DNA from 3 places in the Arenimonas alkanexedens genome. Region 2 is predicted to be linked to each of the others. Evidence: predicted binding sites of a transcription regulator. Region 2 holds the regulator's gene; each other region holds the start of a gene.
The links. The regulator HrcA, encoded in region 2, represses chaperone genes, less so after heat shock. The targets are predictions, from matches to a motif close to TTNGCACTCNNNNNNNNNGAGTGCNAA.

Region 1: groES (co-chaperone GroES) is a predicted target of HrcA. The motif match lies at 1,301-1,327, and genes of this name have one in related genera.
Region 3: rpoH (RNA polymerase sigma factor RpoH) is a predicted target of HrcA. The motif match lies at 1,180-1,206, and genes of this name have one in related genera.

The regions. Positions count from the first base shown of each region.
Region 1 is NZ_BAAGUO010000006.1:99,368-102,639, forward strand. It holds gene ACYVGY_RS12035 (protein-disulfide reductase DsbD family protein) at 1-512, opposite strand, end outside; gene ACYVGY_RS12040 (helix-turn-helix transcriptional regulator) at 619-984, opposite strand; gene groES (co-chaperone GroES) at 1,374-1,661, shown strand; gene groL (chaperonin GroEL) at 1,736-3,272, shown strand, end outside.
Region 2 is NZ_BAAGUO010000005.1:129,733-133,004, reverse strand. It holds gene recN (DNA repair protein RecN) at 1-835, opposite strand, end outside; gene hrcA (heat-inducible transcriptional repressor HrcA) at 967-2,010, shown strand; gene grpE (nucleotide exchange factor GrpE) at 2,056-2,559, shown strand; gene dnaK (molecular chaperone DnaK) at 2,658-3,272, shown strand, end outside.
Region 3 is NZ_BAAGUO010000001.1:22,867-26,138, reverse strand. It holds gene ACYVGY_RS00115 (response regulator) at 1-239, shown strand, start outside; gene rpoH (RNA polymerase sigma factor RpoH) at 297-1,154, opposite strand; gene ung (uracil-DNA glycosylase) at 1,320-2,045, opposite strand; gene ACYVGY_RS00100 (response regulator) at 2,049-2,894, opposite strand; gene ftsX (permease-like cell division protein FtsX) at 2,897-3,272, opposite strand, start outside.

The DNA.
Region 1 (3,272 bases), on a different contig from region 2:
TCGGCGGCGCGCGCCGGGCCGGTGCCGCCGAAGAGATCCGGGCCGCGGGCGCCGCCCAGGGCCGCCAGCGGGTCGCCGCCGGCGGTCGGCAGCGACACGGTGAGGGTCTTGGTGTGCGGCGGGTAGCAGACGCCGACATCGGCGCAGCCCTGGTACTTCACCCGAAAGCGCAGGGCGCTGGCATCGTCGGCGGCGGTGCCCATGAGCACGGCCGTGAGCTGGTGCCGGTAGGTCTCGACGTCGCCGAAGAACTCGTCGGTATAGGCCTCGCCTTCCGGAAGCTCCAGCGGCTCGGCCGTGAAGCCGCCCTCGACCAGCTCGACGCCGGTGCGGTGGCGATAAAGGTAGTAGCCGGGGGCGATGGCCCAGCGGAACTCGACGCGGCCGCGATCAGTGGCCTGCGCCTCGAGCGAAAAGGCCTCGTCGATCGGCAGCAGGTCGGATTCGTCCACCGCCAGCGCGGCGGGGGAAAGCAGCAGGGCGGCCAGGGAGGCCAACAGCCAACGGGTCATTCGGGACTCTCGCTCGAAAAGGGGGCCCGCGCGGGGCTGGCCTGTACGACCGCAAGTATCCCCGGAAGTTCGTCACCGAGGCGAGAACTCCGCCCCGGCGCGCGGCTCAGGCCCGGTCGGTCATGGCTTCGACGAAGTGCACCAGCGGCTGCTGCTCCGGGCTGCGCATGGTGCGGAAAGCCAGCAGCAGCCGCTCTTCCAGGCCGCACTGGGCGTAGAAGTTGAGCATCATTGCCGGCGTTTCGGCGTCGCCGCCCAGCCAACGCCCGCCGCGGCCGGTGGCCAGCCATTCGAAGCTGACGGCGGTGGCCATGGCGATCTTGGCCATGTTGTCGGTGGTGGGCTTGGCGCCGTCGCGCCGCTCCCACTGGGCCACGGCGCTGCGGGCCACACCCACGATGTTGGCTAGTTCGGACTGGGACAACTCGGCGCCGCGGCGCGCTTGCCTGATGCGGTTGAACAGCAAGGTCATGGTGTTTCCCCGGAAATAAAGCGTCCTGCAGTGGCCGACCCCCTCTGCGTGGGGTCTGGGCACGATGGGCAGGTGCGGTCTATAGCCGCTGTCAGCCTCCCCTGAGGACATTGCGGCATCCGTCTTCCTGCGGGCGGCGGTGCCTTGCGGCATCCGCCTGTCGAGATCCCCGGCAACAGCCCGGACCCGCCCCTGAGCCGATTGTAGTGTTAGTGCACCACCACAAATCAACCGAGGCCGGCCCTTGTGAGCGGGAACCGGCACCCCCATCAAGGACGGGTCGCAGCCTACCCCCGGGCAAGGCATGCGCGTATCATTGGCACTCACCGAGGCCGAGTGCTAACACACTAGGCCATGTTGTTGAAATCACAGGAATAATGAGGATACCCATGAACATCAAGCCGCTCTACGACCGCGTGGTCATCAAGCGTATGGAAGAAGAAAAGATGTCCGCCGGCGGCATCGTCATTCCCGACTCGGCCACCGAAAAGCCGATCAAGGGCGAAGTGTTGGCGGTTGGCGCCGGTAAGGCGCTCGACAACGGTTCGACCCGCGCCCCGACCGTGAAGGTTGGCGACAAGGTGTTGTTCGGCAAGTACGCCGGCACCGAAGTGAAGGTCGACGGCCACGAGATCCTGGTGGTCAAGGAAGACGACATCCTCGCCATCCTCGGCTAAGACGTCCCCCGCCGGTCCGCGCTTGCGCGACCGGCCCCGCACCAACCCCACTAAAGAATTCTGGAGTTAAAGAAATGGCTGCCAAGGAAATTCGTTTCGGTGAAGACGCCCGCGCCCGCATGGTGAAGGGCGTCAACATCCTCGCCAATGCCGTCAAGGCCACCCTGGGCCCGAAGGGCCGCAACGTCGTGCTCGACAAGAGCTTCGGCGCCCCCACGATCACCAAGGACGGCGTGTCCGTCGCCAAGGAAATCGAGCTCGCCGACAAGTTCGAGAACATGGGCGCGCAGATGGTGAAGGAAGTCGCGTCCAAGACCTCCGACATCGCCGGTGACGGCACCACCACCGCCACCGTGCTGGCGCAGGCGCTGATCCGCGAGGGCATGAAGGCCGTTGCGGCCGGCATGAACCCGATGGACCTCAAGCGCGGCATCGACAAGGCGGTCATCGCCGCGGTCGCCGAGCTCAAGACCCTGTCAAAGCCCTGCTCGACCTCGAAGGAAATCGCCCAGGTCGGTTCGATCTCGGCCAACTCCGATGGCGACATCGGCGAGCTGATCGCCAAGGCCATGGACAAGGTCGGCAAGGAAGGCGTGATCACGGTTGAAGAAGGTTCGGGCCTCGAGAACGAGCTCGACGTGGTCGAGGGCATGCAGTTCGACCGCGGCTACCTGTCGCCGTACTTCATCAACAACCAGCAGTCGATGTCGGCCGAGCTCGAAGACCCGTTCATCCTGCTGTACGACAAGAAGATCTCGAACGTGCGCGAGCTGCTGCCGGTGCTGGAAGGCGTCGCCAAGGCCGGCAAGCCGCTGCTGATCGTGGCCGAGGAAGTGGAAGGCGAGGCCCTGGCCACGCTGGTGGTCAACACCATCCGCGGCATCGTCAAGGTTTGCGCCGTCAAGGCCCCGGGCTTCGGCGACCGCCGCAAGGCGATGCTGGAAGACATGGCCATCCTGACCGGCGGCACCGTGATTTCCGAGGAAGTCGGCCTGCAGCTCGAGAAGGCGACCATCAAGGACCTCGGCCGCGCCAAGAAGATCCAGGTGACCAAGGAAAACACCACCATCATTGATGGCGCCGGTGTGGCCGAAGGTATCCAGGCCCGCATCAAGCAGATCAAGGCGCAGATCGAAGACACCTCTTCGGACTACGACCGCGAGAAGCTGCAGGAGCGCGTCGCCAAGCTCGCCGGCGGCGTGGCCGTGATCAAGGTCGGTGCCTCGACCGAGATCGAGATGAAGGAAAAGAAGGCCCGCGTTGAAGACGCCCTGCACGCCACCCGCGCTGCGGTGGAAGAGGGCATCGTCCCGGGCGGCGGCGTCGCGCTGATCCGCGCCAAGGCCTCGATCGTTGGCCTCAAGGGCATCAACGAAGACCAGAACCACGGCATCGTGATCGCCCTGCGGGCCATGGAAGCCCCGCTGCGCGAGATCGTCACCAACGCCGGTGAAGAGCCGTCCGTCATCCTCAACAAGGTTGTCGAAGGCAAGGGCGCGTTCGGTTACAACGCCGCCAACGGCGAGTACGGCGACATGATCGAGTTCGGCATCCTGGACCCGACCAAGGTCACCCGTACCGCGCTGCAGAACGCCGCGTCGATCGCGGGCC
Region 2 (3,272 bases):
CCTCGGCCAACTGGATGCCGGCGGACTCCACCAGGGACAGCACCTCGCTCAGGCGCGGCTCGTCGGCGCTCAGCCGGCCCAGCTCGGCCGCGACCTGATGCAGGGCCCGGCCCAGGGACAGCCCGTCGTCACCCGCCAGCCGCGCCAGGGCGGATTCGCAGCCCTGCAGCAGGCCGGCGGCATTGGCCTGGCGCCGGTGGGCGGCCTGCAGTTCGTCGAGGTCGGCGAGGTCGAGGTTCTCGCTGGCCAGTTCTTCGACCTGGTGCTGCAGCCAGGCCACGCGCTCGCCGACGTCGCCGGTCCGCGCCAATTCCAGCAGTTCGCGATCGAGCGTAGACCAGTGCAGCGCCAGCCGGCGGACCTCGGCCAGCCTGGCTTCGTGCTGGCCGAATGCGTCGAGCAGGGCCAGCTGCTGGCCGCGGTCGAGCAGGGCCTGGTGCTCGTGCTGGCCATGGATTTCGACCAGGCGCGAGCCCAGTTCCGAGAGCTGGCCCAGCGTGGCCGGGCGGCCGTTGATCCAGGCGCGGGAGCCGCCGTCGGCACGGATGACGCGGCGCAGCTGGCAGCCGTCGGCCTCGTCGAGCTCGTTCTCGCGCAGCCAGTCCAGCGCGGCCGGGGCGTCGTGGAGCTGGAATTCGGCGGCCAGTTCGGCGCGATCGGCCCCGAACCGGACGATGCCGGCGTCGGCGCGCGCGCCGGTGAGCCACATCAGGGCGTCCACCAGCAGCGACTTGCCGGCGCCGGTCTCTCCCGAAACCACGGTCATGCCGGGTCCGAAGGCCAGTTCGGCGGCGCTGACGACGGCAAAATCCTTAAGCGTGAGATGACTGATCATGGGCCGGGCGATTTTGCCTGAATCGACCGAGGTTTAGCTGCCCCTGTCTGCAGGTCCAGCAGCAGACCCTCCGCGAAGCCGTAGGAATCGTGCTGCTTGCGCCACCGGGCGCCCGGCCTTATCTATGGAACATGGACTTGAACCTCGACCCGCGCGCCCGCCGCCTGCTGCGCACCCTGATCTCGCAGCACATCCGCGACGGGGAACCCGTGGGTTCGCGCACGCTGGCGCGCAGTTCCGGCCTGGACGTCAGCCCCGCCACGATCCGTAACATCATGGCCGACCTCGAGGAAATCGGCCTGGTGGCTGCGCCGCATGCCTCGGCCGGGCGCATCCCGACGCCCCAGGGCTATCGCGTGTTCGTGGACAGCCTGCTGCAGGTCAAGCCCGTCCAGGAGGCCGAGTTCAGCCAGATGCGGGCCAACCTGGCCGCGGGCGCCGGCACCCAGGCCCTGCTGTCCAACACCAGCGAGCTGCTGTCGGCGATGAGCCAGTTCGTCGGCGTGGTCACGGTGCCCCAGCGCGGCCAGTTCGCCTTCCGGCATATCGATTTCGTGCCGCTGGACGGCCAGCGGGTGCTGGTGATCCTGGTGTTCACCGACAACGAAGTGCAGAACCGGATCATCACGCCGCGCCGGACCTATACGCCGTCCGAGCTCGAGCAGACCGCGAATTTCCTCAACGCCCACTTCGCCGGCCGCAGCCTGCAGGAAATCCGCGCCACGCTGCTGCGCGACCTGCGCGACACCCGCAGCGAGATGGAGACGCTGCTGTCCGCCGCGGTCGAACTTTCCGAGCAGGCGCTGGGCGAGACCGGCCAGGACGACATGCTGCTGTCCGGCCAGACCCGCCTGATGGGCCTGCAGGAGCTGTCAGACATGGACCGGCTGCGCGAGCTGTTCGAGGCCTTCGGCCGCAAGCGCGAGATCCTGCAGCTGCTCGAACGCACCATCCATGCCCAGGGCGTGCGGGTGTTCATCGGCGAGGAAACCGGCCTGGCCCCGCTCGATGGCTGCACCGTGATCACCGCGCCCTATGGCAGCAACGGCCGCGTGCTGGGCGTGCTGGGCGTCATCGGACCGACCCGGATGGCCTATGAGCGGGTGATCCCGATGGTGCAGGCCACCGCGGACCTGCTCGGGGCCGCCTTGAATCCGGAAACCCCGGCCCCATAAGGCAGGGCGAGCCCGCGGGCCGCGCGGGGAAGCGAGTGGAAAACCATGAATAACGAAAACCCGATCCCGGGCGCCGACACGCCCGAAGATGACTACGGCCTCGACAATGAGCTCGAGCAGCTTCGCAACGCCATGGCCAGCCTTCGCGAGGAGGCGCTGCGTGAGCGGGCCGAACTCGACAACCAGCGCAAGCGGCTGGCCCGCGACGTCGACCAGGCCCGCCGATTCGCCAACGAGAAGCTGCTTTCGCAGCTGCTGCCCGTGCTCGACAGCCTGGACGCCGGTCTCACCGCGACCAGCGCCGAGACCGGGCCGCTCAAAGACGGTCTGGAGCTGACCCTGCGCCAGCTGCTCAAGGTCGGCGAAGACAACGGCCTGGCCCAGCTCGACCCGCTGGGTCAGGCTTTCGACCCGGAATGGCACCAGGCCATCAGCCAGGTTCCGTCGCCCGGCACCGCCCCAGGCACCGTCGTGCAGGTGTTCCAGAAGGGTTATGCCCTCAACGACCGCCTGCTGCGCCCGGCCCTGGTGGTCGTGGCCGCTGAATGAATCCGTGACGGCCTCTTGAAGGGCCTGCACGAACCCCCACTTTAGAAACGTCCGCGGCCGAAAGCCGCTGCAAAAACCAATATCTACGGAGCATCCTCATGGGCAAGATCATCGGCATCGACCTGGGCACCACCAATAGCTGCGTGTCGGTCATGGAAGGCGGCGTGGCGAAGGTCATCGAGAATTCCGAGGGCGACCGCACCACGCCCTCGATCGTGGCCTTCACCAAGGACGGCGAAGTCATCGTCGGCGCCTCGGCCAAGCGCCAGGCCGTCACCAATCCCAAGAACACCTTTTACGCGGTCAAGCGCCTGATCGGCCGCAAGTTCACCGACGCCGAAGTCAAGAAGGACCTCGACTTGGTGCCCTACGGCATCGTCGCGCACGAGAACGGCGACGCCTGGGTCAAGACCAGCGATGACAAGGCGATGTCGCCGCAGGAAATCTCCGCGCGCATCCTCGAGAAGATGAAGAAGACGGCCGAGGCCTACCTGGGCGAGACCGTCACCGAGGCGGTGATCACCGTGCCGGCCTACTTCAACGACAGCCAGCGCCAGGCGACCAAGGACGCCGGCCGCATCGCCGGCCTGGACGTGAAGCGCATCATCAACGAGCCCACCGCGGCCGCGTTGGCCTACGGCATGGACAAGAAGGGCGGCGACCGCAAGCTGGCCGTGTATGACCTCGGCGGCGGCACCTTCGACGTCTCGATC
Region 3 (3,272 bases), on a different contig from region 2:
GCTCGGACCTGGCGCCGCCGGTTTCCAATCCCGCGCCGCTACTGACCCCGCGCGAGCGCGCGACCCTGCGCGGCCTGCTGTCGGACCGTGCGCCAAAAGCGATCGCCTACGACCTGGGCATCAGCGACAAGACGCTGTACCGGCACCGCGCGAACCTGATGGAAAAGCTTGGCGCGCGCAACACGAGCGAGCTGGCGCGCATTGCCCGCGAACGCGGCCTGCTGGCCGAACTGGCCTGAATCCAGAAACGAAGACGGCCCCTTGCGGGGCCGTCATGCAGACATTGGGCGCACGATTCAGGCCGCGAACAGCGCCCGCATCTTCTTGAGCGCATTGGCCTCAACCTGCCGAATGCGCTCGGCGCTGACGCCGTACTCGTCCGCCAGCTCCTGCAGCGTCGCCTTGGGCTCGCCCAGGAAGCGGCGTTTGAGGATGTCGCGCGAGCGCTGGTCCAGGCCGGAAAGGCCGTCGCGCAGCAGCTCGAGCTGGTCGTCCTCGTGGCTGGCGCGCTCATAGGCCATGGCCGGATCGTCGCTGCCGTCACGCAGGTAGGCGACCGGCGACGGCGGGGCGTCTTCGTTGTCGTCCGGCGCGTCGAAGCCGATGTCGCGACCGCTCAGGCGCGACTCCATCTCCAGCACTTCGCGCTTGGAGACATTGAGGTCCTTGGCCACCGCGGTGACTTCAGCGTCATTCATCCAGCCCAGGCGCTTCTTGGACTTGCGCAGGTTGAAGAACAGCTTGCGCTGCGCCTTGGTGGTGGCGACCTTGACGATGCGCCAGTTGCGCAGGATGAATTCATGCATCTCGGCGCGCACCCAGTGCACGGCGAAGGACACCAGGCGCACGCCCTGGTCGGGGTCGAAGCGCTTGACCGCCTTCATCAGGCCGATGTTGCCTTCCTGGATCAGGTCGCCCATGCCCAGGCCGTAGCCCTGGTAGCCGCGCGCGACGTGCACGACGAAGCGCAGGTGCGAGACGACCATCGCCTTGGCGGCGTCGAGGTTTTCTTCGTCGCGGAAGCTGCGCGCCAAATCCTGCTCCTGCTCGACGGTAAGCACGGGCACGCGGTTGACCGCGGAAATGTAGGCGTCCAACGAACCGAGCGCACTCGGGATCGGCAGGTTGTTCGCGATCAGGGCGGTAGTGGTCATGCGTTCCTCATTCATGGGCCAGAGTTTAGCACTCGGCCTGTTGGAGTGCTGAATAGGCCAAAAGTTCCCTGTCCGTTCCATGAATGGAACAGCCATTCCCCTGGCGACAGGCATGTTCTGGGGGCTGCACGCTGCGGTTCAAGGGCGTCCCCACCGGTGCCCGGCCTAGCGAAGTGCGGCCAGGCGCGCCTCAACCTCATCCCGGGGCGGCAGCGCCCACTGGATCGGCGCGAGGCCGGCGCCCTGCAGCCAGCGATTGGCCTTGCCGAAGTGGCCGCAGCCCAGGAAGCCCCGGTAGGCCGAAAGCGGCGAAGGATGCGGCGCCCGCAGCATGCAGTGCCTGCGCGCATCCACCAGCTTGCCCTTGGCCTGGGCGTAGCTGCCCCAGAGCATGAACACCAGCCCCTCCCTCTCCCGGTCCAGGGCCTGGACGATGGCGTCGGTGAAGCCTTCCCAGCCCTTGCCCTGGTGCGAACCGGCCCGGCCCTCTTCGACCGTCAGCACCGCATTGAGCAGCAGCACGCCCTGCCCGGCCCAGCTGAGCAGGCAGCCATGCTCGGCCGGCGGGATGCCCAGGTCGGTCTTTAGTTCCTTGTAGATGCTCTGCAGCGAGGGCGGCACCGGCACCCCGGGCAACACCGAGAAACACAGCCCGTGGGCCTGACCTGCGCCGTGGTAGGGGTCCTGCCCCAGGATGACGACCTTGACCTGGTCGAAGGGCGTGGCGTCGAGCGCCGAGAATATGCGCGGACCGGGCGGAAAAATGACCTTGCCCCGCGACTTTTCCTGACGCAGGAAAGCGCCGAGCTCGCGCATGTCGGGCCGCTGCAGGTAGTCGCCAACCCGTTGCTTCCAGGAGGGCTCGAGCCGGATCCGGTCCTCGTCAGCCACCGCTTACTTCTTGGCGATTTTGTCGCGGAGCATGCGTCCAACGCGCAGCTGGAACAACAGCTTGGTCACCAGCAGGCGCTCTTCGATCGGCTTTTGCACCAGATCGTTGGCGCCTTCGCGCAGCAGGTCGCTCTGGTTGGCCGGATTGGCGTCACCGGTCATCACCAGCACCGGCAGCATGCCCTTGGCGTAGGCGAATTCGTGGCGGATCGAGTGCAGCAGGTCCTTGCCGGTCAGCTCGCCTTTCAAATAGACGTCGGTGAGCACGACATCGGGACCCGGCAGCCGGCCCTGGGCCCGGGCGGTTTCGAGGTGGGCGATGGCGTCCTCGACGCCGGTGGCGTGAATGACGGTCAGGCCGTGCTTCTCAAGCATGCGACGGGTGGCCATGGCCACGACCCGGCTGTCTTCGACGTAGAGCACTTCGCCGCCGGACTCGGACTCGGGAGCCACATAGCCCTTGATGAAGGCGGCCAGCGCGTTGAAGCCGAGCGCCTTGTCGAAATAGTCGGTGACGTCGTCGCTGATCGAGCGGCTTTCGAGACGCTCCTGCACGTCGCCGGAGACCACGATGATCGGGATATAGGCCTGCGGCGTGTGCTCGCGCAGGTAGCGGGCCAGGTCCAGGCCGTCCATGTCGGGCAGGCGCAGGGCCGTCGTCACCAGGTTCACGGCGCCGGCCTGCAGGGCGGCCTTGGCCTCCTCACCGGTTTCGCAGCCGACGAATTCCATGTCCGGCAGCTGCTGGCGAAGCACGCCTTCGATCATTTTGCGCACGACTTTAGAGCCGTCCACGACCATGATGCGCGGCGAGGTGGTTTCGAAGCTGCGGAAGCTGGGGTTGCTCATAATCAGACGTCCACCGGACGGGTCCGACGTAGATGATGCCCGGTTGCGAGCCATGCGCCCAGCCACCCCATCAAGGCCGAGCCTGCGAGCAGCGCCAGGCTGCCGCGCCAGCCGGGCCCGGCAAGGTCAAACTGGCTGCCGTAACTGGCCACCAGCGCCGACAGCCGGCCCTGCATCAGCAGGCCCGCCAGCACCAGCAAGGCGCCGGCCAGCAGGCCCGCGGCCAGCCCGTACCAGGCACCGAGATAAAGGAAGGGGCGCCGGACGAACGCGTCGGTAGCGCCCAGATGCTGGAGCACGGCGATTTCCTCGCTGCGGGCGCCGATATCGAGCCGCACGGTATTGCCGACCACCAGCAGCACGCCCAGGCCCAGCAGC